2 regions of the Corynebacterium mycetoides genome follow, and region 2 is predicted to be linked to the other one. Evidence: predicted binding sites of a transcription regulator. Region 2 holds the regulator's gene; the other holds the start of a gene.
What was found. The regulator LexA, encoded in region 2, represses DNA repair genes until DNA is damaged. The targets are predictions, from matches to a motif close to CGAACANNTGTTCG.
Positions count from the first base shown of each region.

Region 1: BLS40_RS04580 (SAV_6107 family HEPN domain-containing protein) is a predicted target of LexA. The motif match lies at 1,470-1,483, and genes of this name have one in related genera.

Region 1 is NZ_LT629700.1:943,797-947,196, reverse strand. It holds gene BLS40_RS04590 (polyprenyl synthetase family protein) at 1-779, opposite strand, end outside; gene BLS40_RS04585 (GNAT family N-acetyltransferase) at 829-1,407, opposite strand; gene BLS40_RS04580 (SAV_6107 family HEPN domain-containing protein) at 1,564-2,004, shown strand; gene BLS40_RS04575 (DUF3040 domain-containing protein) at 2,095-2,481, shown strand; gene mraZ (division/cell wall cluster transcriptional repressor MraZ) at 2,929-3,363, shown strand.
Region 2 is NZ_LT629700.1:737,705-741,104, reverse strand. It holds gene BLS40_RS03680 (1-phosphofructokinase family hexose kinase) at 1-773, opposite strand, end outside; gene BLS40_RS03675 (DeoR/GlpR family DNA-binding transcription regulator) at 830-1,630, opposite strand; gene lexA (transcriptional repressor LexA) at 1,759-2,445, opposite strand; gene BLS40_RS11305 (hypothetical protein) at 2,935-3,057, shown strand; gene nrdR (transcriptional regulator NrdR) at 3,118-3,400, shown strand, end outside.

The DNA of each region.
Region 1 (3,400 bases), 210 kb from region 2:
ACGCCCAGCAGGTCGTCGCGAAGCTGAAAGGCGATACCGATGTCGCGGCCGTAACCGCGGAACGCGTCGATGGTCGCGCCCGCCGCTCCCGCGAGCGCGGCGCCCAGGTGCAGCGGGCGTTCGATGGTGTACGCGGCTGTTTTGTAGCGGTTGACCTTGTCGGCCATCTCCACCGACTCGTCGGCGGCGGCCTCGAGGGCGATGTCGAGCAGCTGCCCGCCGATGACCTCCGTGCGCATGCCCCGCCAGGGCTCAGCGGCGCGCTCGAGGGCGGCGGCGCTCACACCGGAGTCGCGCCACATGTCCTCTGCCCAGATCAGGGCCAGGTCACCGATCAGGATGGCGGAGTTGCGGCCGTACGCGGCGGCATCGCCGAACAGGTGGGCGTCCTCGTGACGGGCCTGCACCGCCCGGTGCACCGTGGGGTTGCCGCGCCGGGTGTCGGAGGAATCGATGATGTCGTCGTGGATGAGCGCGCACGCCTGGATAAGTTCGAGCGAACTGACCGCGCGCAGCACCGCGTCGGGATCCTCCGCCGCGGCCGTGCCCGTGTCACCGGCGCCGACGAATCCCGCCCACGCGTAGAGGGGGCGGATGCGTTTGCCGCCGCCGAGGACGAAGTCGCGCAGGTGCGCCGCGGACTGGCTCACCGGGGCACCGATCTTGTCCACGTCGGGCTGGCGGGAGTCGAGGAAGTGCTCGAGCTCGCGCTCAACTGCTGCGGGGATCGCGGTCAGCTGCCTCGTCTCGTCCCTGGTTGTGCTCGGCGAATCTGCCACGGCTACCTCCTGCTGCGTGTGGGCGTCCACGTGTGGGTTCGTTTCAACCCTACCTGGGGTTCTCCAGCGGCAGCGCGCGGGCCAGAATGGCAAAGGGACGGGGGTCTCCGGCGTAGGAGAAGTTGCGGAGCACGTCCACGAAGCCCATCTTGCGGTACAGGCCGAAAGCGTTGTTGGCTTCGTTCGGGACCTCCGGCGTAGACAACAGCGCCCAGTTCGCCGGGGCATTCCATAGCAGCTGGGTCAGCATCTTCTTGCCTATCCCGGCGCCCTGGCACCGGGGGCTGACGTGGACCTCGGCGACTTCGAAGTAGCTGTCAAGCATGTCGCGGTGGCGCGGGGTGGGCCCGCCGATGGCGCGCAGCCCGCGGACGAGCTGCTGGTCCCACCATCGTTCACGCGTGCCGAGGAAGCCGTAGGCGATGCCCACGGTGCTCTCCCCGGAGGGCGTGGATTCGACGGCGGCCACGGCGGCGAACCCCGGCCAGATCACTTCTCGACGCCACACGGCGATGCGCTGTGAGCGAATCGAGGGATCGTAGCCCATAGCGGAAATGTAGATGTCTACGAGGTCGGGGGCCAGGAGGGCGAACTCGGCGCCGCCGAGTCGGCGAAGGGACACAGTCACACCTCTATCGAACCACGCGAACGGCGGTGTGCGGGAGGTAGTCACCGCAAACTTTCTATAAACGAACACATGTTCTATTGCTCCGGAGGGGATGTCGAACGTGCGTTTTAGAGTGTGGGTCGCACAACGAAAAACGAAACGCAGGAGGAAACCGAGATGAACAGTATCGTGTCCGCAACCACCAACTCTATCGCCGGCTCGGGGATGCGCGTCGGCCGCCGCGAAACCTTTCTTAGCGCCGCGTACGAGCTCCTCGCTCAGGCTCGGGAGGAATACGACAGGGGCGCTTTCGACCTGGCTTTGGAAAGCGCCTACCGGGCGGCTCTGCGGGTGGCGGGTGCGGTCAATTCCGTGTCTCCCGTCATCCGAAAACGGAAGCGGCTGCCCACAAGCGCGTGGGAGAGGCTGGCCCTGACCTCGGATAGCGGGAAAGACTGGGCCACCTCCTTCGCCGCGTTCTCCGCATTGCGGGGGAGGGTCGCGTCGGGGATCGAGACCGACCCCAACCCGGAGACTGTGCGTGCGTTGATGGAGCTTGCCGAGGATTTCCTCGGCGAGTCGATCCCGGGAATGGGGAAGGTGCCGCAGATGGCCTAACCAGGGCATCGTGCGCCAGGAACAATCCGGATACACTCTCCGTTATACAAGGTGTAGAGCAACCTCAACGGTAGAGCTGGAGAGAAAACAGTGTCCCTTTCGGAGCAGGAACAGCGCACCCTTCGCGAGATCGAGCAATCGCTCCTCGCTGAGGATCCAAAGTTTGGAAGCAAGGTGCCCGGCGGCGCCGGCGCGGCCGGCAACGGCGGCACCGGCCAGATCACCATGCGCAGCGCCGCTCTCATTGTGTTGGGCCTGGTGCTCCTGATCGGCGGAGTCGCCCTGGCCACGGTGAGTGTGTGGTTCGTCGCGCTCAGTGTCGTGGGATTCGCGGTCATGCTTGCCGGCGGCGTCATGGCCCTGCGTTCACCCGCCGTGCCCGCCGCGAGGGCCAAGGGTCCGGTGAACTCCGCGAGGCGCTCCCCGCGGGTGTCCACCATGGAGGAAAACTTCAAGCGCCGCTTCGAAGGGCAGTAGTCTCCTCTCACCGCTTGCCCGTCCGGATTATCCGGGCGGGCTTTTTCTGTGCCCCCGTGCGCGCCTCCCCAAATCCCCCACTTTGTCCCACCCACGCCGAGCAATTCCCGGGCACCGCGGGAAGCGACTCGGGTTAAGGCGTTTCGCGTGATGCTCAGGCGGCTCAAAATCAACAATTGAGACGGGTGTGACTTACTTGCCGGGCGGTTGTTCCGGTGGGCGAAGGGGTGGGGCGGGAGATCCGCCCACAATTTTTCCGGCCCTTAACCTGCATGTTTTCAAAAGTTTAGAATTGTCCGACGCGCCAGTATGGAAAAAGTGGGGGAAAGTGGGATAGAGTGGGGCGCAGCGGAGAAAAGCGGAGGCATCTTGACTACGTGCTGACGCGGATCGCCGCCCGGAAAATTGAACAACCGTAGTCGCAGAGTGAAGGAAGGTGGGCTCCGGATGTTTCTGGGTACCTACACTCCCAAGCTCGACGACAAGGGACGCCTGACGCTGCCCGCCAAGTTCCGCGAGGATTTGGCGGACGGGTTGATGGTGACCAAGGGGCAGGACCACTCTTTGGCGGTCTACCCCCGCGAGGAGTTCGCGGCGCGCGCCCGCAACGCGGCCGCAGCTTCGCGCACGAACCCGAAGGCGCGCGCCTTCATCCGCAACCTGGCTGCCAGCGCGGATGAGCAGACGCTTGATGGTTCGGGTCGCATCACGCTGTCACCTGCGCACCGGGAGTACGCGCGCCTGTCCAAGGAGTGCGTGGTCATCGGTTCGGTCGATTTTCTGGAGATCTGGGACGCCGAGTCCTGGGCTAACTACCAGCAAGAAACCGAGGCCGCCTTCGCGGCGGCCGATGACGACGACATTCTCTCCGGCCTGCTCTAGGACTGACTACCCGACAAGCAGGCACCGACTACTGCGG
Region 2 (3,400 bases):
GGGGGAGCGGTGGCGGCCCAGGCGCCGGACCCGGTGACCAGCACCGCTCCGGCTGCACCCAGGGTGACCACGACCTCCTTGACGCCGGCGGAGCGCAGGGTTTCTGCGTGGGCGCTGATCTCCGCGTAGTCGCCGCGGGCGGCCTGCTGCTCGAGCTCGCGGCCAGTGGTCCCGGAGTCGGTGAGCTGGGCGAGCTCGAATGCGTTGGGCTTCATCACGTCGGGCGCGGCGTCGGCAAGGTGGGCGCTCAGCGCCACAAGCGGCTTGTCGGAGGTGTCGATGGCGACGACCGCCCCCGGGCAGGCCTTGCGGATCTGGCGCGCGAGCGTGGCGTACCAGTCCAGCGGTGCGCCGGGCGGCAGGGAGCCGGCCATGACGACCGCGTCCGCTCCGCCCTCGGCCATGGTGGAGATGACGGTGTCCGTGATGCGGGCGACGTCGGCGCTGCCGAGCAGTGGGCCGGTCTCGTTGATTTTCGTGGTGCGGCCGCCGCGCTCCGACAGTGTTGTGTTGGTGCGGACGGTGCCGTCGATGGGCACCGTCTTGAGCGGAACGTCCGCCGTGCGGCACAGCAGAGTGAACGGGTCTGTCGGCCCGCAGGGCGCGATGGCCAGCGTGGGCTGGCCCGCCTGTGCGCAGGCGCGGGCGACGTTGATGCCTTTGCCCCCGGCCTCGCGGCAAGCTCGGAGGGCGCGGTTGACGCCACCCACCTCTAGAGAGTCGAGCTCGAGTGTGGCGTCGATGCTCGGGTTGGGAGTGAAGGTGACTATCACTGCGGGGCTCCTCGGGGTCTCGTTACCCCCGATTCTTTCCGAATGTGCCCGGTTGGTCAAGAGGGGGTAGTTTCTCCCCCTGCCAGAATGACCTCGACGCCGTGCTGGGCGAGCTCGTCCAGGATCGATTGCGGGGCGGCGTCGTCGGTGATGACTACGTCGACGTCGTCAAGCGGGGCGAAGCTGACCAGGTAGTCGTTGCCGAGCTTCGAGGAGTCGCACAGCACGACCACTGTGCGCGCGTTGGTCACCATCGCGGACTTGATCGCCGCCTCTTGCGCGTCCGCCGTGGACAGACCGTGCTCGACGCTCAGCGCGTTGGTGCCAATAAACGCCACGTCGGCGCGCAGAAGGGCGAGGGAGCGCAGCGCCGTAGGTCCCACCACCGCCTGCGTAATCGCGCGGACAGACCCGCCGAGCAGCTGGACGTGGGGCAGCTGCGCCGCGGACAGATCCAGGGCGATCGGGATGGAGTTGGTCACGATCTGCCAGGAGGGCGCGTGCGGGTGCGTGGCGATGATGCTGGCGAGCGCGTGAATCGTTGTGCCGGAGTCGAGGAAGATCCCGCCCTCGGGGTGGTCCGGAAGGAAAGCGAGCGCCGCGCGCGCGATTGCCGATTTCGCCGAGGATGCGGAGCGGAACCTCGTGTCGAGCGGAAACTCCGTAGTGAGGTAGGACTGGCTGGCCACGGCCCCGCCGTGGACGCGCTGGATCACGCCGTCCCGGTTCAGTGCCGCGAGGTCGCGCCTAATGGTCTCCGCCGTGACGCCGAATTTCTGTGCAAGCTCCGTGACGTTGACCCGGCCCTCGACGGCGGTCAACGACGCGATCTGTCGCCTGCGTTCTTCTGCGTACATGCCTGGGCCGTCCTTGGGGCTGAGAGGGGAGTAAACCGTCTGCCATTGTTCCAAACAAAACCTGCCCGGTTGGGTGTGTTTGTGTTTGCATGCCCCCAAGCGGGGCTACATACGGGGGCGGAGGGGACCTAGAGGGTCCGGAAAACGGACACGACCCGCCCCATGATCTGTGCCTCGTCTCCCTTGATGGGGGAGAACGCGTCGTTGTGGGGCAGCAGCCACACCCCGGAGGAGTCGCGGTGGAACTCCTTGACCGTCGCTTCGCCGTCGAGAAGCGCGGCGACAAACTCGCCCTCCTCCGCTACCGGCTGGGCACGCACGACGACCCAGTCCCCGTCGAGGATGCCGGCGTCGCGCATCGACTCGCCGACGACCTGGAGCATGTAGAGCTCGCCCTCGCCCAGCAGCTCCTGCGGGAGGGGGAAGTAGCTGTCGATGTTCTGCTCCGCCAGGATGGGGGAGCCTGCCGCGATGCGGCCTACCACCGGGACGAAGCGCGGCTGCGACGCATCCTCGGGGGCGACGACGTCCTCGGCGGTGGACTTCCGGGGCTTCGCAGAATCGGGCAGGTGGCGCAAATCTACGGCACGGGGCTTATTGGGGTCGCGCCGGAGGAAGCCCTTCTTCTCCAGTTCCTTGAGCTGGTAGGCGACCGAAGACGTGGACTGCAGCCCGGCGGCGTCGCCGATCTCGCGGATGCTGGGTGGGTACCCGCGCAGCACAACCGCGTCCTGTATCACCTCCAGGATCCGGCGCTGCCGGTCGGACAGGACACTCATGTCAAGCGTGCTCGGGTCGTCTTTCTTGCGGGGCATCGGTTCTCCTCTACTTTCATCGCTACTTCATCGGTACTTCATCGGCGGCGCATCATCGGGCGTGCTTGCAAAGCTACCAGAAGTGGCAAGTTTGTTCGACATTCTTGGCGCGACACTGGACACGTGTTGGACAAGGTGCTATAAATCGAACATAGAGACGGCATCGAACATGTGAACGGTAGCTTGTTCGACGGTGTCCGACTCGCCCTTAGAGTTAAAGGCAACACAACAAAGGAGACAATCATGACCATCCAGATCGATCGTGCCAGCACTGCTCACACTCCCCACACGGCCCACCCGGCCCGGGCTACTACAGTCGCGGTGTGGGACGTCGCCCCCGAGACGCACACGCGCGCGCACTCAACCCGTGTTCGAACCCTCAGTCCACATAATCGAACTCATGAGCGTGTTCCTCGCCTGCCACGGCCCACGGAAATCCCGGCTGAGACCGCATTCGAATCCCGCCACGAAAACCGCGCGGATATTCTCATGGGCGCCGTTCTCGGTCTCGCGCTGATCCTCGGTTCGGCGGCCGGTGGCGCATTCTCCGCGGACCCGGCGGACCAGGGCCATGGGGCGGCGCACGACGTCGTCTCGGCGCAGGTGCGCTAGCTCCCAGCGCTAGGATCTGGCTCTAGGTTCTGGCGCTCGTCCGGGGGTAGTATCGGGGGCATGCACTGCCCGTTTTGCCACCACGAACAGTCGAGGGTTCTCGATTCCCGCGTCATCGACGCCGGGTCCGCCATCCGTCGCCGGAGAGAGTGTGCGAACTGCGGAGGGAGATTCACCACGGTGGAAAAGGCCATCCTCATGGTGGTCAAGCGCAACGGGGTCAGCGAGCCGTTTGATCGCGACAAGCTCATCAGCGGCGTCCGCCGCGCCTGCCAAGGCCGCGACGTGTCCGACGACGCGCTCAAGCGCCTCGCCCAACAGGTGGAGGAGACGGTGCGTAGTC